One region of the Desulfotomaculum sp. 1211_IL3151 genome, then DNA from elsewhere that is predicted to be linked to it. Evidence: riboswitches for the same ligand, from Rfam matches in the RefSeq annotation. Region 1 holds a riboswitch; each other region holds the start of a gene.
What was found. A riboswitch is a leader RNA that binds a small molecule or an ion and turns the genes downstream of it on or off. The one in region 1 is predicted to bind cobalamin.
Positions count from the first base shown of each region.

Region 2: another riboswitch for cobalamin. It lies ahead of metE (5-methyltetrahydropteroyltriglutamate--homocysteine S-methyltransferase); the one in region 1 lies ahead of V6C11_RS07625 (S-layer homology domain-containing protein).
Region 3: another riboswitch for cobalamin. It lies ahead of V6C11_RS08720 (sirohydrochlorin cobaltochelatase); the one in region 1 lies ahead of V6C11_RS07625 (S-layer homology domain-containing protein).

Region 1 covers NZ_JBAIYV010000031.1:18,519-26,354, reverse strand. The annotation lists gene V6C11_RS07635 (prenyltransferase/squalene oxidase repeat-containing protein) at 1-175, opposite strand, end outside; gene V6C11_RS07630 (DUF4430 domain-containing protein) at 194-940, opposite strand; gene V6C11_RS07625 (S-layer homology domain-containing protein) at 963-4,910, opposite strand; cobalamin riboswitch at 5,068-5,257, opposite strand; gene V6C11_RS07620 (DUF6125 family protein) at 5,282-6,034, opposite strand; gene V6C11_RS07615 (M24 family metallopeptidase) at 6,050-7,243, opposite strand; gene V6C11_RS07610 (AbrB/MazE/SpoVT family DNA-binding domain-containing protein) at 7,298-7,507, opposite strand; gene V6C11_RS07605 (sigma 54-interacting transcriptional regulator) at 7,738-7,836, opposite strand, start outside.
Region 2 covers NZ_JBAIYV010000010.1:62,822-70,657, reverse strand. The annotation lists gene V6C11_RS01660 (NIL domain-containing protein) at 1-54, shown strand, start outside; gene V6C11_RS01655 (UPF0280 family protein) at 56-799, shown strand; gene V6C11_RS01650 (ferritin family protein) at 907-1,326, shown strand; gene metE (5-methyltetrahydropteroyltriglutamate--homocysteine S-methyltransferase) at 1,410-3,704, opposite strand; cobalamin riboswitch at 3,745-3,878, opposite strand; gene V6C11_RS01640 (PRC-barrel domain-containing protein) at 4,079-5,089, opposite strand; gene V6C11_RS01635 (50S ribosomal protein L25) at 5,204-5,836, shown strand; gene pth (aminoacyl-tRNA hydrolase) at 5,965-6,582, shown strand; gene V6C11_RS01625 (hypothetical protein) at 6,735-7,154, shown strand; gene mfd (transcription-repair coupling factor) at 7,318-7,836, shown strand, end outside.
Region 3 covers NZ_JBAIYV010000035.1:109,342-117,177, forward strand. The annotation lists gene cbiT (precorrin-6Y C5,15-methyltransferase (decarboxylating) subunit CbiT) at 1-506, opposite strand, end outside; gene cbiE (precorrin-6y C5,15-methyltransferase (decarboxylating) subunit CbiE) at 499-1,125, opposite strand; gene cbiD (cobalt-precorrin-5B (C(1))-methyltransferase CbiD) at 1,104-2,216, opposite strand; gene V6C11_RS08710 (cobyrinate a,c-diamide synthase) at 2,203-3,600, opposite strand; gene cobT (nicotinate-nucleotide--dimethylbenzimidazole phosphoribosyltransferase) at 3,718-4,773, opposite strand; cobalamin riboswitch at 4,933-5,113, opposite strand; cobalamin riboswitch at 5,240-5,421, shown strand; gene V6C11_RS08720 (sirohydrochlorin cobaltochelatase) at 5,528-6,349, shown strand; gene V6C11_RS08725 (energy-coupling factor ABC transporter permease) at 6,427-7,179, shown strand; gene V6C11_RS08730 (energy-coupling factor ABC transporter substrate-binding protein) at 7,163-7,486, shown strand; gene cbiQ (cobalt ECF transporter T component CbiQ) at 7,446-7,836, shown strand, end outside.

The sequences.
Region 1 (7,836 bases):
TCCAGGTGGCAAACTGTGCTTCCGGTTGTTTAACGCTAGCCGTAATTGCCTTTGTTGCTCGCTCCAGGGCCAGCTTGTGATCAACGGTGGGCTGGGCCAAGGCTTGCATCGGAAAAATCAACATGAAGACAAATAACCCAAGTAAATAGGCCATTGGTTTTTTTCTGTATCGCATAGACTTCTCCCCCCAATATTATTTTTGCATTAACTGCTCCCACTGAGGAGGTGGTACACGAATGCTTTGGCTATACCACCAAATAACGGTATCTCCCTTTTTTACTGCCATTTTGCTGGCACCCTGCATCGGACTTTGATCATTAATTTTATACATCCAACCTCCTTGCCCTCTGTTGCGCTGGCTAACAATGGACTCTACCAGGCCGGGATAACGGCTGGACATGGTATACTCTATGCCAGATGCATCCAATACTTCTAATACGGTGATGACCCCCTGATTCGGTTGCGACACGGTAACACTGCTAGGCCCGTAAAGCAGTTCACCATTCATGCCTACCACTGCCAGATTAATGAGCAACTGATTTTCCTCTGTCTCAGATGTTATATTTCCCTGGCTTTGGGCTGTCACGGAAGCACTGCCGCCCGTGACAGCAGCAGCTTCCGTGACAACAGCCTGAGATACCGGCGGGGCTTTTTCCTGATTTGTATTATTTTGGGGGATTATTTCACCTTGCTGGTTGTTTGTTGGCACAGCATTGGCTGAAGTTTTATCCTCCGTCTCTTTTTTTACTTCAGGCATGTTTTTCGTGATACTTTCGTCCTTTGCCGCAACCTCCGTTTCCAGCACATTATTAAGGGGGGTAGCTTGGGAGCTAACCTTTGTCTGGTCAACGCTGCTGATTTTATTGCTGTAAACAGCGGGTCCCAAAAGAAAGGCCAATATTACAAAAAGCAAAAGAATAACCTTCGTTTTCCCTTTCATTAAACACACTCCAATAAAGGAATTACATACCTGCCAACAGGCGGTAAATCAGCACCGCACATTCTGCCCGGCTGGTGGTACGATCTGGCCGAAATGTTTCATCGGGAAAGCCTTTAACGAGTCCTCTTTCGGTAACGGCCAACACACTGTCTCTGGCCCAGTCTTTCACATGATCACGATCCGCAAAGGGCAATTTTTGTTCGGAGGGCTGCAACTCCAAGGCCCGGGCCAAAATAGCAGCCACTTCTTCTCGGGTAATGGTATTGTCAGGACAGAAGTAACGATCTTTATATCCCTTAATCAATCCTGCTTCATAGGCAGTTGCCAGATCTCCGGCATACCATTCGCCGGCTTTTACATCTTTAAAATGGTCAGCCGCATCGGCCTTGGTCTGTAGGACTAACGCTTTGACTAACATACTGGTAAACTCTGCCCTGGTTACCGGCCTTAGGGGCTCAAAATTAGTACCATCTACGCCAGCCAAAAGATTTGCTCCAGCTAGCACTTCGATGGGGTCTTTGGCCCAACCGCAGGAGCCAGCGTTAACGTCAGCAAAGGATTTTACGGTTTCTTTGGCAAAAATGGCATATTTACTAAAATGTTGGATTCTGGCCCAAATTACACCCTTGTTAAGATCCACTACCGAAGGGATGATCACCCAATTGCCGGCATTTGGATCATACCAGGCCAGATATAGGTTATCTGGTTTTACCAGGGGAGGAATAACCACCTGGATGGCTAGGGTTGCCGGTACGGTAAAATTCGTTCCAGCGGGACCAAATTCATAGGTGGCAGACAATTGTTGATAGCCAGGGGGTAAGGTTGTGTTATCCATATCCAGTTTATTTACGGTTATTTCTATATCCTTGGTCAGGGACTCAGCCGGGATAAGCAAGCCTAATTGGCCCCCTTCCTCTACCACTGCCGCACCCTTAGCTGCTTCAACCTTCTGTTGCAATTGCAACTGTCTCTGCAGCATACCTCTTTGGAAAGCCAAGTCCGTCCTATTTATCGGCTGTCTGTCACCCACGACAATCACCGCTTGACCCCCTTGGCCAAGGATACCCAATTCAAATGTATTTCCCTGTAAGCCAAGGATTTGGCTAATATTTTCCAGGGCTGCCAGAGTATCCTCTGAGGCCCGTAATGACTCAGGCAGGTTTTTGTTTTGTTCCTCAAGGTTTGGTGATAAAACAGGCTCCGGCAGTACCTCCCCCTTGGAGACACTATCCCAGGAAGGACCGGGATTACTCACATCACTGCTGTACCACCAAATAATCTGATCTCCCTCTTTAACGGTTTTATCGGAGGCTGCAATGGCCGGTGAACTTCCATTTACCTTATACATCCACCCCTTCAAACCCTCGTTTCTTTGGCCGTCAATACTTGTGATCAGTCCACCCGACTCCGTGTAGCCCAGCCCAGTGGCTTCCAACGCGCCTAGTACCGTGAGTTTTCCCTTGCTATCTTTACTTACCACAACACTGCTAGGTCCGAAAAGTGCTTCACCGTTCTTACCCACTATAGCAATTTCAACACTGCACTGATCCAACTCTGGGTCTGTGGGAAGATTCCCACCGCCGCCAGGAGTTCCTTCACCTGTGACCAATCGGTAAGCAGCTAATGCCTCCGTGGCACCTGGAACATTTTTCAAAGTACCAAAGCTGCCGTCGGGATTCATGGTATTGTTCAGAAGGTAATCGAATGGTGTTAAACCATTGGTATGTTTCCATGCGGCGCTTGCCGGATCGATACCCAGTTTATTCAGGGTGACGATCACGCCGGAATTATCCATTGCCGGGTCGTCCCAGGTAGCATAAACGCCGCCATCCATTTGCTGCAAACCCTTTAAGTAGTTTAAACCACTGACAATGGCCGACTGAAGCTCTTGATCCGCAGCAGCATTCGGCAGGTAAGTAAGTGACCGGATAGCCTGGGTGGTCGAGAGAAAATCAGGGTAATAATAGCTGTCAAAGGTTTCCCCCCAAGAACCGTCTGCCTTATTTTGTTTGGACAGGATATATTCCTTAACATCAATAGCATTTAAGCTGCCCAGCGTTCCCGCTTCACCGAGGGCAATATAGGCCAACATATCACTATAAACACTATTTTCAAAGGATTCCTTGCCGGCGTGCCGCTTTACTAACTGATCAGCTAATTTTTCCTTTTGGGGGGTATCATTCCATTGGTTAAGGGCCAGTAAACACTTTGCCAGCGTATTTGTTCTAGATTTTTTTGTCCAGGCTGAACCGGAACCGGCATACTCATCATAGGATCTTTTCAGGGCCTTTAGGGCAATCAATGTTTCAGCCGTGTTATAGGTACTATCCCAGCTATTAATAGCGATGGCAGCCCTATCCGGGTCTTGCACATCCCTAAGATAGCTCAGACCGTCCTGGATAGTCTCATTTACATCCTTTGTTGCATCAAAATAACTAAGGGCAGTCATAACCTGGGCAGTGGTGTCTGCTTCCTCCGGTGTCCATTCAGATCCCCAGGCTACCCCGGCGTCATAACCAAAAATATCTTTGTGAATCTTTTTTAAACCATCAATATAGGCAAGGGCCTTTTCTTGGTCAATGCCCTCCAGCAGGCCTGCTTTACCCAATGCATGAAGCACGGTCACATGATCATAGATACTTGTTCCAAAGCTGCCATCTGCTGCCTGTTGTTGGGCAATCGAATTCGCTAGGTCAGCTGCATCCGGTGCCTTATATTTTTTTTCATGAATTGGGGCCATGCTATCTGTGGGAGGTAAGGTCTGCTCAACTTCAACTACGTTTAAATTAATTTCGGTAACAATGTCTGAGTATACTTCATCCGTAACAGATAATTCCCTTGCAACGTTTTCGTTTAACGCAACCTCATTGTTCATTTCCTCCGTTGTTTCCTCTATGCTTGGGGTTGATTTAGCCTCAAACGTTACTTCTGTTACTTCTGCTTCAATTTCTGTCGTTACTTCTAATTTAGGTTCATCAATTGCTTCCTCGGATGTAATCTCAATTGCTGAAAATGATTCGGCCTCAACGAATGTTTCTGTTTCAATTTCTGGGGCTGCTTCTAACTCGGTTTCATTTGTTGTTTCTTCTGATATAACCTCGCTAGCCGGGGTTTCCCTCACTTCAGCGATTGTTTCTGTTTCTGTTTCAATCTCTGTGGCTTCGTCTAACTCAACATTATTTGCTGCATCCAAACCAATTGCTGCGGCCAGGGTGGGTGCTTCTGCATTGGCTGAGTATGCTTGCACTGCATCAAGGGCTGCCAATTCTTTAGCCAATTCCACCGCTGTGGCTGCTGGGTTGGCGGCAGTAACAGCGGCAGAAGCAAGCACAGCATCCCGGAGAGAGGTTCCTTGGTATATCCACCCGTCTGCTGAAAGGTCTTCGCCTGCCTTGACCAAGGCTTCGATACAGCGATAATCAAGGCTAAAACCTTGTGCATCATAGGTAATGGTACCGCTTTGATATTTCTCTTGGAAGTAATGAATGGCTTTATGAATGGCATCCTCTACCTGCTGCCTTTCTACTCCAGGCACCAGATCATTTTTAATGGATGCTAAGGCCAGTAAGGGGCCTTTCGTTCCATATTCATTGCCTAAAGGTCCAAAGCTGCCATCGTCATTCTGGGTGTTGCATATATAACTGATTAAGGTAAGATGATCCCCCAGCAAATTGGACAATTCTTTGATTTCTTGTTTTAATGTTTTGCCATTATTGGTCCATTTTTCAGACCCCAGATCCTCGCCGCCTAGGGCTAATACGTAGGCCGTATAGCCATCGATTTTTTCACCGGCCTGATATTGCTTATGTATAAATTCAATGGCTTTTTGGGATAACTGACTGGCGGTATAGGTCTTACCCGGTTCACTGGCCACTGCCAGGTTGGGAATCGTTAAAAATGTCGTATTCAAAATAAAACAAAGGGTGATTAGTATTGAAGTAATCCTTAAGCAAATTCTTTTTTTCCTCATTCCGATACTCACCTTTTTCATTCATGTAATTGCGATTTGTTTGTATCCTAGTTGGGCAAATTAAAAACCCCGGTTCTACAAATGTACCGGGGTTTTATGACGGTGCCAGGAAACAGCACATACACCATGAAGCCACCTCCTATACATCCGTAGGGATAGTGGTAACCTGGCATAGGCAGATTTCCTGGCTTCGGATCATCGGAACCCCACACCTTCCCAGGTTTTTTCCCAGTGGTATTTTGTGGGGCTCCTCCTCATTACAGTGGCGGTACCGCGTCGGCCTTGCACCGACTTCCCTTTTAAGCTTTACCTTTTCAGAGTAAAGCACCTATTCCAGCAACTAAAGTATTAAGTTAATCTAGCAAGTGGCACTAAGCTTCCTCAACTAAGATAAAACGCCAAGCACAGAACCACTCTTCAGGGTGGGCGTCCGGTGGGCAGCCGATACATTCGGTCTTAATTCTCGAATCAATGGTCCTGGCAAATGTTGCATACTCAACCAGACCGGCAGATTTACAGGGGTAATCATCTAAACCTTGGCGTTTCCGGGCAGACTGCACCCGGCAATCATTCATCTGAAAGACAATACTATTGGGACTTTCATCAATAATGGATTGTACATTGATCCTGGCATACATTCTAAACTGCAGGGCTTTCTTAAGGCCTTCCAGACCTGGTTTTTCCTCTAAGCCTAAGAAACGTTTAATTGAATCTGCCTCGAAGGGTGAAAATTTTCCCCAGCAGGAATCATTGCAGCGTTTAGCATCATTCATGCCATGTTTGAATTCAACAGCCTGGAACCACACTCCATCATTGGCCAGCCAGTTAACTGCTGTATCGTTAAGCAGGGCCAAAAGTTTTTCCCTAGGCATCGCTAAAAAGGGTTTTGGTACACCATTTTCCATTTCAAAGCCAAAGAATTTACCAAAACGCTTCATTTGAATATTAAAGCTCTTCTGGTAGGCTGCATCCAAAATCTTCAGTGCCTCAGGAAAACCCAGCTGATGCTGGACTTCATTAAACCATAAGGCATGATGAATGACAATACGATGAAACATCTCCATGGACAATTTAGCTAATTGCTCATTGCTAAGGTTTTCGTCCCACATTACTTTCTTTTCCATTATTTCCCCTCCTAATTATTTTATATAGGTAATCACATTGGGTGTCATACTTAAATAATCTGGACCATGCTCGGTCATTACAAAACTGTTTTCAATACCAATGGCGCCCTCAGCAAAGATAAATTTAGGTTCCAGGGCAAAGGTCATGCCAGGTAATATGGGGGTCTTCAACCCCTTGGCAAAGATCGGCAATTCATCCACTTCCAAACCTATACCATGCCCGATAAATTTAACCTTATCCTCCTGATAGCCCATAAAATTATCCTTTAGACCCATTTCCTCTGCCAATTTCATGGCCAATAAATAAGGTTCCTCTGCGGGGGTGCCTGGCTTAATTGCTTTGATAATTTCCGACTCAATAAATAAAGCAGCTTCAAAGGCCTTAACCATCCGAGAACTTAATTCACCTATGCAAAAAATTCTGGTTTGATCCGAGGTATAACCATTTACCACACAGGTATAATCAATATAGACAGCTTCATTGCGGCTAATCTTTTTCCATCCGGCACCGTGGGGATGGGTTACAGAAACTCCCGTGCCGCCAATTGGCCCATCTAAGAAACTTGGTGCGGTGGCACTATACCCTGAACAGGTATTTCCTAAAAATAAATCCTGATTAAAGGATCTCATTTTGCAGCAACCGGAATACCCTCTTTTACGCATTTCTGCCTCAAAGAGTGCAGCCAACTCAATCTCCAACATCCCCTCACGTAAAAATGACGGTACCGCTAAATGGGCTTTTCCTATTACGCTTGCGGAATCCCTAATCAATTCTATTTCATAGGGTGATTTAATGGCTCGAATCGTTTTTATAGTTGGTGAAATATCGATAAACTCTGCCTTGGGGAAAATTTTCTGATACCTTTGATACAGGTTTACCGGCAATACATCTAATTCCCAGCCAATTTTTTCAAACTTCGTATAGCCAAATGCACCGAGAATGGAGGGAATTTCCTTAGGACTTCCAAAAGGAACAATATGCTTTAGGGGTGACTCGTTTTTACCCCGTTGCAAGCTCTTTTTAATCGCTAATACCGGTTCACCGCTGGCCGGTACAAACAAAAATGCGTTCTGTACCGTACCCGTAAAATAAAAGAGATCACTATTAAGTAAAATAATTGCTCCATCTAACAACTGTTCCGTTATTTTTTCTTGAAACCGAGAAACCCTTCGGTCAATTTCCGATTTTGGGGTCAATTTCAACGCCATCCGCATTACCCCCTTTCTCTAAAAAACTAACTGCAAATTGAATATTTCAAATTTTTACTTTATATCAATTAATATTCCCTCATGAATGAGGTTGTCTAGTATTTTCTCAACACCGTCTTCCTTCGTTTCAATATTTTCAAGTGTCAGCAAGATATAATTTGATTCAATGGTTACTTTTAGCAAATCGTCGTTTTGCAGGTTAAGTAATTTGCCGACTTCTAAAGGCAGCAGTAATTGACCGTGCTCATTAATTCTTGAATCCATCTTTCCAACTCCTTTATAATAAATTTTTATAGTGTGATAACCTGTTCAAAATTAGGTTGTGAAATTAAAGGAACATATTTAGCCTCTCGATTCCTTAATCTAACATTTATATAAGCAACTACTGTGCCAGAAGCCTTCAAATCTAGAATTTAATTATTTTAATTCCCTTTGAAGTATAGAAAGTGGGATGATATCACCCATTACCATCCCCCTTTTTATTCACCGACTATTTATCTGTCTGTGGTTAAATCCTTAGAAACTTGGTATTTTGCCGCCTTTCTGACGATGGTAGAAGCATTTACCTGTAGTTCTTTAGCCATTTGTCTGGT
Region 2 (7,836 bases), on a different contig from region 1:
TGCTTACAATGCTTAAAAGTATGTCCGGTTCGGGCGATGGAGGTAAGAATATAACATGGATTATACCGAGCGCACCTATCGTGAGTTGCATCGACAGGGAGACCTGATCCATTTCCAGGTAGGAGTTAAAGAGACAGATCTGGATATAGGTGTGCGGCGGGACCGTTTTACCCCCCAGTTGATCGGCTGGGTGGAAAAACTAATAAAAGAGCAACGCTTACTTTTGGCGGAATATATTAAAGGAGATCCTGTTTTTCGAACCACACTGGAACCTCACACCCTTTTGCCAGGGGCCCCGGAGATTGCCGTAGATATGGCGAAAGCGGCCCAATTGGCGGGAGTTGGCCCCATGGCTGCGGTGGCAGGTGCATTTTCCCAGGTGGTGGGGAAAGCCTTGGCCCGTCGCTCCCGGGATGTCGTGGTGGAAAACGGAGGGGATATCTTTATTAAATCCTCCCTTACACGAAGGGTAGGGGTTTTTGCTGGGACCTCCCCCTTTAGTAATAAAATTGCCCTGGAAATTCAACCCTGGCAAACCCCATTGGGGATTTGCACCTCCTCTGGCACGGTGGGTCATTCCCTAAGCTTTGGCAAATCCGATGCAGTGATTATTTTATCTGTCTCAACAACCCTGGCCGATGCAGTGGCCACTGCGGCGGGCAATTATGTGCAGAGCGAAGAGGATGTCCAAAGGGCGGTGGATTTTGCTGCCTCGGTTAAGGGGATACTCGGTGCTGTAGCCATCAAAGGAGAAAAGCTGGCGGCCTGGGGGCAGATCAAATTGGTGCCGATGGGCTAGGGGTATATTTATTCTATTGCAAGAAAAATTCAATAATTTTGTCATGGAAAAATTCCCCTATATAGTTTACAATGGGGTAAAGATAATAACTAAAGGGGGTTATGGTTTTGCAATTAACAATTAATGACGTTTTAGATGTAGCCATTAAATCGGAGGAGAGCAGCTATAAATTTTACAATGCAATGGCAGCCAAGGCAAAGCTGGCAGAAACCGAGAAGGTATTAAAGAAATTAGCTCAGGATGAAAAGGATCATTTAGATTACCTGCTCTGGTTAAAATCCGGTGAACCGATCAATGAACAAGTCTATTTTGATGGCTTTGAGGAAGCCGGCGAATTAAACCCGGAAATGACCCCGAAGGAAGTTTTAGCCATTGCCATACAGCGGGAAGATGCCGCAGCTAAAATGTACAATCAGATGGCAGATATTTTTAAAGCACAACAGGATAAGAAGTTTATCTTTGAACGGATGGCCAGAGAAGAAGGACACCACAGCGCAGCCGTGGCAAAGTTAATGGAAGAGTTTTAAGCAAAAACAGGTTTTCCCGACGGGGAAACCTGTTTTTTAAATATAATCATTACTAAATTAAATTTTATTTTAAGTAAGGTCCGTTAAACAAGCATCAGCATTTGTAATCCTGACCGAATATGGTGTGCTGCCATGGTCATATTCGTTAAACTTTGTCTTACCTCATCCCACTTACGAGTTTTGAGGCCGCAGTCAGGGTTAATCCACAGTTTGGACGGAGGCAAAACCCACATTAATTGTCTGATTTTCTCTTCCAGTTCCTCTGTGGAGGAAACCCTGGGAGAGTGAATATCATAAATGCCGGGTCCAATTTCTTTATCATATCCTTGGGCTGAAAAAACAGCCAACAGTTTATTGCCGCTTCTTGAGGTTTCAATGGTAATAACATCGGCATCCATTTTCTCGATGGCATGGATACTATCATTGAAATCGCTAGAGCACATATGGGTATGGATCTGCGTTTCTAAGGCAGCCGAACTAACAGCCAATTTAAAGGATTTAACAGCCCAATTTTCATAATAAGCAACTTTTTCTTTTCGTAGAGGATACCCTTCTTTGAGTGCGGCTTCGTCAACCTGAATAATCTTGATGCCAGCATTTTGAAGATCATGAATCTCATCCCGAATGGCCAAGGCAATTTGTTCACAGACAGCAGATCGCTCGATATCATTTCGGCAAAAGGACCCATTAAGAATGGTTACAGGTCCGGTTAACATTCCTTTGACAATTTTATTGGTTTTGCTTTGGGCATATCGGATTGTATGAATGGTCATTGGCTTTGGTCTGCTGACATCACCATAGATAATTGGAGGTTTTACACAGCGGCTGCCATAGCTTTGCACCCAGCCATTTTTTGTGAGAATAAAACCTAAGAGTTGTTCACCAAAGTACTCCACCATGTCATTTCTTTCTGGTTCGCCATGTACCAAAACATCCAGCCCAATATCCAGTTGAAATTGTATGCAGGTATCAATGTGTTTTTTAATTCCTTTATCATATTCTGCTTGAGAAATAATGTTATTTTTGAAATCCCGTCTCAGCTTCCTAATCTCATTGGTTTGAGGAAAACTTCCAATGGTTGTTGTCGGAAGCAGAGGCAGATTGAGTATTCTCCGCTGAATGTCATTCCTGTCGTTAAAAGAGCCGACTCGTTCCTTTTTTTCAATGCAACAAACTCTCCCTCGAACCAAGGGGTTTATTGCTTTAGGCGATTGTTGTTTTGTTATAAATATACGTTGATTATCTTTTAAAATGGATGGGTGGTTCTCAGAATCCCTTTCAATAAAAAATAACTTGGCAAGATCCGATAGTTCTTCAAGTTTTTCCCGGGCAAAACTCAGCCATGACTTAATTTCTTTGTCTAGCTGGTTCTCATGTTCCAAAGAATAAGGAACATGTAATAGAGAACAGGTGGTGGAAGGGATGATATCTTCCCTTTTTACATGTTTTTCTATGTTTTTAAGTAAAGTCAAGGTACTTCGATAGTCATTTCTCCAAATATTTCTTCCGTCGACAATGCCTGCAATTAGTTTTTTACCGTTCAGACAATTAAGAATTTTTAGATTTTCCGGTCCGTATAGAAAATCCAGTCCGATACCATAAATCGGAATATCAAACAGTGTTTTTACAGCTTCCACCGCATGATCAAAATAAGTCATGACGATCAGTCTAAGCCTGCTATCCACGTTGGCTAATTCTTTATAGGATAAGTAAAACAGTTCAAGGGTTCTTTTGTCCAGATCCTTTACGACGATTGGTTCGTCAAATTGAATGTATACTTCATCATCAAGAAAAGCCATTTTCTTAAGCAGAGAAACGTAACAAGGCAAAATTCTTTGGAGTAGTTCCAAAGTATCCGGATTACGATCAACACGTTTGGAAAGAGATAAAAAGGTTATGGGTCCGATCAAATTAATTTTTGTGCGGATGCCGTATTCTTTTGCTTCTAAATACTCATTGATTATTTTATCTGCATTTAATGAGAAGTCCATGGTATCGGAAAGTTCCGGGACAATGTAGTGATAATTGGTATTAAACCACTTCGTCATTTCCAGCGCCACAGCGTTACTCGTTCCGCGGGCCATAGCAAAATAAAGCTCTTGTTCGTTGTGGATGGTACGAAATCTTTCCGGTATTGCATTTAACATCATTGCTGTATCGAGCATGTTATCATACAAACTAAAATCATTGCTGCTAATAAAAGAGATACCAGCCTCTTTTTGATATAACCAGTGTCTTCGACGTAATTTTCTTGTCCGATCGGCAATCTCTGCAAAACCGATTTTTTGATCCCAATAATGTTCAAGGGCTTTTTTCAGTTCTCTCTGTTCTCCGATTCTCGGAAAACCGACTACATAAGTGGCTGCTCCTGTGTACAAAGTAATTCCTCCTTTTTTGTTTGCGCGACAAAAAATTAGCAAATTACCATGGTACTCGGACTCCGGACTTGCCAAAACAGCCTTCCGTTACCGTAGCGCGACTGCGTCCGATTCTCACGGACTTCCCCATTTGCGGTAATTTGATTAATAATTATAGAGTATCCCACAATGTTTGTCTATACATTGATAGTATGCTGCCTTCGAATAAATTCACCTGCCTTGGGCTAAAGAAAGGTGTCTGAGCTTCAGTTTTGTGCTGAAGATCAGACACCTTTTCGTGTTAGCTGTCAGCCCGTAACCTTTTAGGCCCAAGGCTCATGGCCCAGGGGCCTAATTAGCCTTGCAACTATCAAATACAGCAATAAAGCGGAGGACTATTCTTTTTTAATCTCTGTATTTTCTTCTGGTACGATGGGCTCCCCGATCGCTTCTTGTTCATCCTCGCTTTCGTCCTCGCTGGGATTTTCTTCGCGGGGTAAAGCACCGGGGGGTAATTCATGGATTTCAACGAGATCTTCTATCTGTTCAACACGGGTTAATTCCTCGGTCTGGCGTGGTAGTGAGCCTGGTGGTAAATCTTGAATAACAACCTCGTCATGGATAACCTCTTGGCGGTTTAAGGCTTCTTCCTCTGATCTTAGGGTGCCTGCCGGCAAATCATGAATGACAACATCGTCTTCGATGGGGTCGTCTTTACTTTTTCTCTTAACCCGTTCACGTAGCGTTTCTCCGAGATCTTTCGTTTTGCTTTCAATTTCCTCCACCTTTTTGCTGCTTATTTCTTTCGTTAACGTACTAATTTCCTTGGTTTTTTGTACCGTGCTTTCCCAGATATGATTTGTACTGTCTTTGAGCTGTTTAACGGTTTCGTGTAAACCGCCATCAACTTTAACCAAGTTTTCTAAGGCATCCACGGACGTTACGACTAATTCTTTACCAATGGTCTTAACAAAGGCAATTTCCATAAAGGATTTACCTTTAAATAGGCTGTTTAAAAAGTTGCCGCTAATCTCCAGGCCAACGATTTGACCACTTATTTCATCAACATAAAACTCATCTACTTCCCCGAGATCGGAACCATTTTCTGCGATAACTTTGCTGCCGATGATGTTAATTCTTTCTTTGTAAAGCTTTAAAATGTCTGGCAGGCTGGTACCCTTTTCAACGATTGCTCCTTGATCAATGGTGATGGCATCGGCACCTACGCTGCGTACTTTACCATAAGGGGCAAATTTTTGATCTTTAAACCAACCTTTTTGCTCTATAATTAGGGCGGCTATCCTTTGCTGAAACGGATCTACAACTAACCCCTTGACTGCACCCATTTCCTGGCCCTCGGCAAGACTGATGATCGGCATACCAATAAATTTTTTGCTCTTGCGCATTATTAGGCCCCCCTTTACATCAAACTCATTATATTGATCTTTATGCCCTGGAATTGTTTGATATGACCAAAAATAGGGAATAATAGGGACATATTTAGTTGGGAGGGTAATTTTATGACAGGTTCAAGGTTAAATGCAACTGTGAGAGAAACAGATACAAAATCGATTGCTAAGCAAATTAGAAAAAGCGGTGGTGTTCCCGGTGTAGTTTATGGCAAAGAAATGGGGTCCATGAGTATTTCCGTTGACGCCAAAGATTTAAAGAAAATTCTTAGTTCTGGAACCGGACGAAACACGCTTATTAATATGAGTGTAAACGGTGGCAAACAGACTGTAATGGTAAAGAGTTTACAGATGGATCCGGTGGATCGCACGATAAGGCATGTGGATTTTCAGCAAGTTTCTAAAGACTCCAAAATTAAGACGGTCGTTCCCATTCAGTTGGTAGGTACTCCCAAGGGTGTCGCATTGGGTGGAGTAATTCAGCATGATTTGCGCAGTGCGGAAATTGAATGCCTGCCCAATGAAATACCGGAAGCAATTAAGGTAGATATTAGCGGCTTAGAAATTGGTGATGTCATCTCGGTAAGTGAGTTAAACGTGCCTGCGGCTGTTCGGATTTTAGATCATCAACACACAACCGTGGTAGGTTTAGCCACCATGAAGGCACCGGAGCCAGCCGGCCAGCCAGAGGTGCCACCGGAACCTGAACAGGAGGCTAAAGCTAAAACGATTGAAAAGGAATAAACGAGACGATTTGATTGAATTGCTAAAGAAATGGGTTATCCCTAGAATGACACGGGATAACCCTTCTTTCTATTGCCTTGATACAAAAGCTGGGGTAAAATACCTTCGATAAGGGAGGTAAGTGTTGAATGAAATTAATTGTGGGCTTGGGAAATCCCGGTGGAGAATATGCCCAAACCAGACATAATGTCGGGTTTATGGTTGTTGATGAATTGGCAGCTAGTTTGGGTGTCAGGGCGGAAAAGAAGCAGCACAAGGCTTTGCTTGGCCAAGTTAATATTGGGCCGGAAAAGGTCATCCTGGCGAAGCCTCAAACCTTTATGAATTTAAGCGGCCAGTCAGTGGTTGCCTTGATGAATTGGTATAAACTAGCCCTAGAGGATTTACTGGTTATTGTGGACGATATGGATTTACCCCCGGGGACTTTGCGTATTCGCAAAAATGGGAGTGCCGGTGGACAAAGGGGCTTACAAAATATTATTGAATTATTGGGTACCCAGGATTTTGCCCGCATGAGGGTTGGCATTGGGCGGTCTGCCTATGGGTCTGTGGGTCATGTGTTGGGTAAAATCAGTGAAGAAGAGGCCAAGTCCATTGGGCCGGCTATTGAGACTGCTGTTGAGGCGGTGAGGGTTTGGGTATTGGAAGGGACTTCGGTGGTTATGAATAGGTATAATAAGAAGGCTAAGACTAAGAAGAAGGAAGAAGAGCAAGTGGAGGCTCAGGGGAGTTCCCAGGTAGAGTAGTTTGGTTGCGGGGTTGGTGTGGGGGGATAACGATAGCACCTGCTAGTATGGAGGGGTATCTTCCCTATGTACTTATAAGGCCTAGGACCTATGGCCCATGGCCATTTTGCTATTGTCGTGCTGTCTAGGAAAAAGCAGAGGTGTCTTCTACAATGACAGATATTGCACCACTTAATTACATAGCTGCATCCTTGTTAGCCGCCGGAGTTTCGTGGGTAATTAACGGGTGGGTAATCAATTCCTTAGGTGGGCGGGGGATTGCTTTTTTGACACCGTTGGTGGAGGAAATGGCTAAGACTCTGGGGGCAGTTTTGCTGGGGGCAGCTCTGGTTTATACGCACATCGGTTTTGGTGTGGTGGAGGCTTTGGTGGAAATGAAACGCAGGGGTGCAAGGGGAGTTGGGGCGGCTGGGATGGCGGTGGCGGCCCATGGGTTATTTGGTTTGTTGACGGCGAGGGTTTATGCGGTGAGTAATTTATTGGCAGCTTTGTTTGTGACGTATCTGGTACATACCGCCTGGAATTGGTTCATACTATACTATAGTAAACAAACCAGCTTGACGAGGGAATAATGACGGAGTATAATTGGCCAACATAGGAAAGTAGGAAAAGTTTATCTTTTTGCCTGGTGGAATAAGGGAGCCCCTTAGGTCCAGCCGGGCTGAAGCTATTTTCTGTACTTTATTTAGTTACCGAAATAAAATAGTCCCCCAGGGGCATGATTCAGGAGATAAAATGAACGGATTATTACGGCCGTTGGAGTTAACAATTGAATATCAAAACTTACTGCAGGGATTGGCGAAGGGCTTAAATCAGCAAATGGTTTTTGGCTTGGCTGGTTCCCAGCGCAATTATTTATTTGCCGGGCTTTCCCATACCAGGAGATCGATCCTAGTGGTCACACCGGGTGAGACGGAAGCGGGCATTGTGCTGGATGATTTAGTTTCCTTATTGCCTGGGGTTTCTGTCCAACCCTTTCCAGTTTGGCAGCTTTTGCCTTATCAGGTGCTAGCCCATAGCAACGAGGTATTGGCTCAGCGGTTACGGGTTTTGGAAAAACTATCAGACGGGGAACCGATGGTGGTGGTTACCTCGGTGGAGGCTTTGTTGCGCCGGTTGACGCCACTGGAGGTTTTCCGCCAGGCCAGGGTAAAATTATCCTTGGGCCAACAGGTAGATTTGGCAAAGCTGCTCTTGAACCTGGTGGAATTGGGTTATGAGAGAGTCGATCTGGTGGAGGGCAGAGGACAGTTT
Region 3 (7,836 bases), on a different contig from region 1:
ACAGCCTCTGTTTGCTGATAACCTTTATCCGCCAGGAATCTGAGTACCCGGGGACCTGTTTCCAGGGTTATGGCAGTGGCCACCAGCCAACCACCGGGCTTAAGCTTGCGGTGGGCTGTCTCCAGAATTTCCGTCAAGGCCCCGGCACTGCCGCCAATAAAGATACGGTCCGCCGGCGGCAGCTTTTCCATTGTGTCAGGGGCAAAGCCTGGTACCAGACGAACATTCGTAAGTCCAAAGCGTCGGGCATTGGCTTCCACCAGTTCATCGGCAGAACTGTCCTTTTCCAGAGCATAAACAGTACCGTTTTTTATCTGGAGGGCACATTCCACCGTCACACTGCCGCTGCCTGCCCCCACGTCATAGACCACAGCACCGGGAAATAATTTCATTTTCCCGATGGCAATCATGCGTATTTCCTGTTTGGTTATGGGCACGGTGTTTGACTGTTTGAAAAGCTGATCCGGTATACCGGGTGTTGTATAGGCCCATGCCACTTTAGGCACCGATAACCACCACGCAATTCTCAAATTTTTGGTTTGACTCTGCCAGAGCAGCTAAAGTTCCTCGGAAAATCGTTTCATTGGCACAGGAAAGATTGCAGCCCACCGAAACCGGCAAGTTATGGCAACCATTGGCTAATACTTCCTTGGCTAAGGCCTGGGGACTATTTTTAGCATCTGTTAAAACAGCAACCGTAATCCCTGCCTTAACCATGCCGACTAACCGATGGTCCTCTCTGCCGTGGCGACTTAGCACCACAGCATCCTGCCAGGGACTTTTTAGCCTGGCAAACATCAGCTGTACAGAGCTAATGCCGGGAATAAACTCTAAACAGTTAGGCGACAGCTTTTCTGCCAGGGTGGCGGCAAAACTATAGATTCCTGTATCTCCGGATACCAGCACCACCAGCCGCTTGTGTTTATAGTTTTGTTGTATAAATTCAATGGCAGCATCCAGATTGGCAGCCAGAGCATAGGTTTCTTGCTCCGGGCGGGCAAACTGATCCAATAGCCTGCGTCCACCCACCACCACTTCCGCCTGTTGTATGGCGGCAGCCCCGGCAGCAGTAAGGTAGTCCGGTCCACCGGGACCCACACCAACTACTTTGATGATATTTTCCATCCCAGTGCCTCCCCAATTTCTCTGGCTCCCTCATCATAGCCCACAATTTCACCGCTGAGGGCATACATGACCGTTCCCACCTTGAACTTTTCCCTGACATAGCCAGCAGCCCTCTGACTGGCTGCCGCAGCCAAGTTTTCAAAGACCTGGGATAAGTCATGGCGACCTAAGATAGTTACCGCTTCCTCAGCGGTATTCATGTTCATTAACAATTCAATGACCGAGCGGGGTGCCCCCAAAAGAGCCGCGTGGGCCGCAATGGTTTCCCGCCGTCCATCGGCAAGCTTGCCCAGGGTATGAAAAATTCCCGCGGCTAGCTTGACTAATTTACCCAAGTGACCCAGTAAAAGTACCCCTTCCACAGGCCTTTTGGCACACTCTTCCAGCATGGTGCCGATAAAATTACTGGTTTCGATCACTGCCTCAGAGGGTAGTGCAAGCTCTGCTGCCTTTTTTACCCCTAAACGACCCGGTGTCAGTACCAGTAAGCTGTGTCCCAGGGCCAAGGCCTGATCAATTTGCGGCACCAAAGACCGTCGGTATGCATCCTCGGACATGGGCCGGACAATGCCGCCGGTGCCCAGGATGGAAATACCTCCCACAATACCCAGTTTGGGATTCATGGTTAGATTTGCCACCGATTCCCCCTCCGGCACGGCTATGACAACCTTTGCTCCCCCATCCGGCCCCAATACTTCCCTTACTTCCTGTTCAATCATTTGCCGGGGTACCGGGTTAATGGCCGCTTCTCCCACTGGCACCGACAGGCCGGGCTTGGTAACGACTCCTACACCCTGGCCGCCGGTAATCTGAATTTCCCCGGGCTGCAGCGACACTTCAGCCACAACCGTCATGCCGTGGGTCACATCTGGATCGTCACCGGCATCCTTCACCACGGAACCACGACAGAACGGATCTTCCTTGTCCACCCGGTCAATGTCTATTACGATCTGACCACCACCGGGTAGGGAAACAGAAACATTTTGGACAATGATGCCCTTTACCAGGGCCATTGTCGCTGCCTTGGCCGCCGCTGCGGCACAGGTGCCGGTGGTAAAGCCAGATCTTAACTCCTTTTTACTTTCTTCCATGATTTACTCTCCGTACCCTGTATCGTTGGCAGGCCGCTAAAAAGTTTTGGGCCGCCCCAAGGTTATAGCGAAAATGAATGTGTACATAGGATGCCAGAATTTCCTTATGGGCATAGCCTTCAGCACGGCCTTCCTTGCCACGTCCTCCGGTTAACTGATAGACATTCGATGCGGCAGGTAGATCCTCCATAATGGACCAATGAAACTCATGTCCTTTCAGGGTCATATCTGGTTCTCCCAACAAACAGGTTTTTGTTAACTTGGCCTGGACATAACCCAGGGCTGCCAGGCGCTGTCCCATTTTTACCCGAGCCGGTACCAGTCCTACCCCGGCAAAGGCTTGGCCGGCTAGATCCGTAATGCTTTCACACAGATACATAAACCCACCACACTCTGCATAAACGGGCATTGCTTGCCGGCTGCGCTCTACTAATTCATGCTTTAATAATTGATTAGCGGCTAACATGGGTAAAAATTGTTCGGGAAATCCTCCGCCAATATAGATGCCGTCTATATCCGGTGGCAACAGGGTATCCCTCAGGGGACTAAAAAATACTAATTCCGCCCCTAACTCTACAAGGTAATCAAGACTGTCTTGATAATAAAAATTAAAGGCTTCATCGCTAGCCACCGCTAACCTCACACCCTTAAAGGACTGTTGTACCGGCAGTATTTCACGATCTGTCAGCTCCGGTGCCTGTTGGGCTAGAGTCAGCAGCCGTGTCACATCGATTTGTTCCTCAACTAACTGGGCCAGTGCTGTTAGGGTTTGGTCTAATTCCTTATTTTCTGCTGCGGGCAGCAGTCCCAAATGACGCTGGGGCATCACAATATCCCTTTGTTTGACCAATGCTCCCAGTAAAGGAATGCCCAGTTCCCCTTCCAACACCTGTTTAATAAATTGTCTATGACCCTCACTGCCTACTCCATTGGCAATAACGCCACAGACCTGTAAATTCGGATCAAAATTTTGGTAACCGCTAATTAGGGCCGCAGCACTGCGGGCCAACCCCTGGGCTGAAAAAACCAAAACCACCGGGGCCTTAATAATTTTGGCAACCTGGGCTGTACTGCCCCTTTCCCCTTGCCCTCTGGCCCCGTCAAATAAACCCATGACGCCTTCCACCAGGGAAAGATCCATTCCCTTGGCCCTTTTAATAAATAACTCATGCACTTTCTCCGGTGAGCCCATCCAACTGTCAAGGTTATGGGAAGTGATACCAGCGGCTGCTTTATGGAGACCGGGATCGATATAATCAGGCCCTACTTTGAAGGGTTGTACCTTAATACCCCTCCGTCGGAAGGCTGACAGTAATCCCAGGGTGAGGGTAGTCTTTCCTACACCACTGTGGGTTCCGGCCAGAACAATTCTTGGTATTCTCATAGATTGCTCCTGTTTGAATATTCATACTTTTTAACGAGAGTTAGTAAAACAAATTATAGTATAAAATTTATGGCAATACAAGGAAAAGCAGCCAGGGTTTGGTTTCACCTTTTCTATCTATCCTTCACTAACTCCTGCTTCTGCGAAGGTAGCCATTTCGTTAATAATACGTAGCGCAGATTCGATAATGGGGAAAGCTAAGGCGGCACCTGTGCCCTCGCCCAATCTCATTTCCATATGCAGAATGGGTTTTAATTCTAACTTCTGCATCATATAACGGTGGCCTGGTTCTTCTGATACATGGGAGGCAAACATAAACCTACGGCTCAGAGGAGCCAGGGATTTGGCTAGCATTGCCGCTGCACCGGAGATAAACCCGTCCAGCACGACCGGAATTCCCTCTGCGGCACAACCCAAGATAACTCCCGCCATAGCACCTATTTCTAAGCCACCCACCTTGGCCAGCACATCTAGGCCATCCTTGGCATCGGGTTGATTTACCGCCAGCCCCCGCTTAATCACAGCGATCTTATGCTGCAGTCGTTGATCATCAATACCTGTACCGCGACCAGTAATTTCCTCCGGGGCCACGCCTGTAAAAGCAGCTAAAATAGCGGCACTGGGCGTGGTATTGCCAATGCCCACCTCACCAATCCCAACCAGGGCCGGACGTTTTTTAACTTGCTGACCTAGAAGGGTGATACCAGCCTCAATGGATCGAATGGCATCATCCCTGCTCATGGCGGGACCGATGGCAAAATTATCTGTGCCGGATCTTACGCGACAGGAAATCAGACCCTCCCTTGCCAAAGGTGGTCCGGTAACCCCGACATCAGCCACCACAACCCTGGCACCAGCCTGACGGGCCAGTACATTGATACCTGCACCACCCTGCAGAAAATTGAAGATCATTTGAGGCGTTACTTCCTGAGGAAAGGCACTGACCCCTTCTGCCACTACCCCGTGATCTCCTGCTAAAACCAGTGATACCTTATCCAGAGGAAGTTTCGGCAGAGGGGACCGCTGGATACCAGCCAACCGCCAGGCGATCTCCTCTAATATGCCCAGGCTGCCAGGTGGTTTGGTCAGTCTGTCTAACCTCTGTTTGGCCTGTTCTTCACAGGTCTGGTCCGGTAGTTGAATCCTAGCAAGTGTTTCAGTTAATAAAGACATTTTTTTACCTCCTTTATTTCAAATGGCCATGAGCCTTGGGCTTTTTTAGCCATCAACCATCTACCATGTCATCTTTGCTGGTGTCGCTGGCAGGGTGAACTTGCCTGAAAAATAAAAAGTCCTCAGCCTTAATAGGCCGAGAACTTTTCCATCATTCTCAGAATTGTATTTTTACAGGCAGGTCTCCTGACTTGCGGATCATTGCCGGATACCCGCCTTCCCAACCCAAGGTCAGTGGCAAAATGGGTATTCGCTTACCGCTTACAGTGGCGGGACCGTTCGGACTTGCACCCGATTCCCTATTCTCCCCTACCGGGGCACCTGGAAAAATTATACTCTTTAAAAGATTGTATCGTTCTTTTATGATTCTGACAATATATATTTTCTATCGGGCATAAGAAGGACTCGGTTTTTTACATGGGTTTTTATGGACATAATGGAATATATATGTTATGATGGCACCATAATTTAATACTTCGTGTTTGGTTCCCCCTATGGGGGCTTAAAAGGGAATCGGGTGCAAATCCCGAACGGTCCGGCCACTGTAAATGGCTAGTTTGTTTCAGTTTACACCACTGGTACTACTGGGAAGGTAGAAACAAATTTTTATGCCTGAGTCAGGAGACCTGCCAAACAAAAAACTGACCCTCCCGAGGAGAGGTAAGCAGTTAAACCGGGGTTTATCCTGGTTTTTTTGACTTACCTTAACGTTTAATTAGTTAAGGTTTTTTATTTTGTAAAGGTGGTTATTGTAATGGAAAAAGAAGCTATTCTACTGGTAACCTTTGGCACCACTGTGGATCAAGCAACCGCTGCATTTAAAAAATTAGAGGAGCAAGTCAGAGTAGTTTTCCCCGGTATCGAACTACGCTGGGCCTACACGGCAAAGAGTATTCGTGGGGTATTGGCCAAAAGAGGTATCCAGATAGACAGTCCGATTACTGCTTTGGCTAGACTGCAGGATGAAGGCTATACCAGGGTAGTGGTACAGTCCGTGCATATCATACCAGGCATGGAATACTATGATCTGGTCAATGTGGTAGATAATATGTCTCACCTGCGAGGTATTTCCGGCAAGCAGTTTCAGAGTAAAATAGGTAAGTTTGGTTTTCATCAATTAACCCTGGGGGCGCCACTCCTTTATCATCTGACAGACTACCAGGAGGTTGTGGCCTGTATCAAGGATCTGGTTCCTGCGGACCCCCAACATGCTCTGGTACTGGTGGGTCATGGCAGTGATCATCATAGCTTTAGTGTCTACGGTTGCCTAAATGATATGCTGCGTCAAACCTATCCAAATGTTATCCTTGGTACCATTGAGGGTTATCCTTCATTAACGGATGTTAAGGCTGATCTTGCCAGGAAGGATTTTCAAAAGGTAACGCTCGTCCCCTTTATGAATATTGCCGGTGATCATGCCATCAATGATTTGGCCGGGTCTGAGCCAGATGCCTGGCAAAATGAATTGGCTCAAAACTATCCGGTAACAACTCTTCTCAAGGGCCTTTTGGAATTTGATAACATTGTGGAAATCTACATCAAGCATATACGACAGGCCTATGAACTTCTTAACTAGTTAGAAAACCAGTGCTAAAACAGGCAAGCAATATGTCAAAATATTGGGAAAATTGTATTAAAGGGGGACTTAGAACCATGAAATATCGGGTTACTTCACTTTGGGTCGTTTTCTGCTTATTATTCCTTACTCCTAATGCCGCCTATGCGATGCATATTGCCGAGGGTTTTCTACCTGCCGGTTGGTGCTTATTCTGGTTGGCCCTATCGGCTCCCTTTGTTATCTGGGGACTTCGCTCCATTCGCAAAACTTTACAGGCAAACCCAAATCTAAAAATGCTGCTGGGTTTGGCGGGGGCCTTTGTGTTTGTTCTTTCCGCTTTAAAAATCCCTTCGGTCACAGGCAGTTGTTCTCACCCCACCGGTGTGGGACTGGGTGCCATTTTGTTTGGTCCCGCCGTGATGAGTGTTCTAGGTTGTATTGTTTTGTTATTTCAGGCTTTATTATTGGCCCACGGTGGGATAACAACCCTTGGTGCCAATGTGTTTTCCATGGGTATTGTGGGTCCCTTCGTATCTTTTGGCATTTACCAACTGTTAAAGAAGCGGAATGCGAAGGTTGCGGTGTTTTTGGCTGCTTCATTGGGTGATATGGCGACCTACATGGTTACCTCCCTCCAATTGACCTTGGCATTCCCCGACAGTACGGGCGGTTATTTAATTTCTTTTTATAAGTTCATGAGCATTTTTGGTATTACCCAACTTCCATTAGCCATAACAGAAGGATTATTGACTGTATTTGTTTTTAGCTTACTGTACAATTACAAGGAAGAATTTCTGCCCGGGCTAATCAAAAACGAAAGGAGCGGTCCCTATGATTTCGTCAAGTAATAACCCTTCTTCCAATCGGTCCTTAAACTGGGTACTTTTAGGTATTGTGGTCCTATTGCTCATTATACCCCTTATTTTCTTGCCCGAAGCAGGATTTGAAGGTGCCGATGGACAAATTGAAACCGTGATTAGCCAGGTAAATCAGGACTACCAACCCTGGTTTGAACCATTCTGGGAACCACCGAGTGGGGAAATTGAGAGCTTACTTTTTGCTCTTCAGGCAGCAATAGGTGCCGGAGTAATTTGTTATATTATCGGTTTCTGGAATGGCAAAAGAAAGGCGGCAAAAAAATCAAGTGCTGCTTGATCGATTTTCCTATAACAGTCCCTTAGGGCAAGTACACCCGGTGGAAAAAACATTTTTTGCCATTGTCAATATGATTATTTGTATCTTAGCGAATTCGGCTATTATATCTTTTCTAGTTTTGGTTCTAATGGCAGGAGGCACTACTTTCATGGGGAAAGTGCCTCTGCGTTTTTATTTAAAGCTCCTGTTACTGCCCATTACCTTCCTCTCCTTAGGAAGCTTAAGTATTGCTGTAACAACCATAAACCCAACGGATATGGTCATTTGTCAGTGGAGCTTACTGGGTTACCCCCTAGGTATAACAACCGAAAGCTTGCATACTTCCCTTATGGTCTTTACCAAATCCTTGG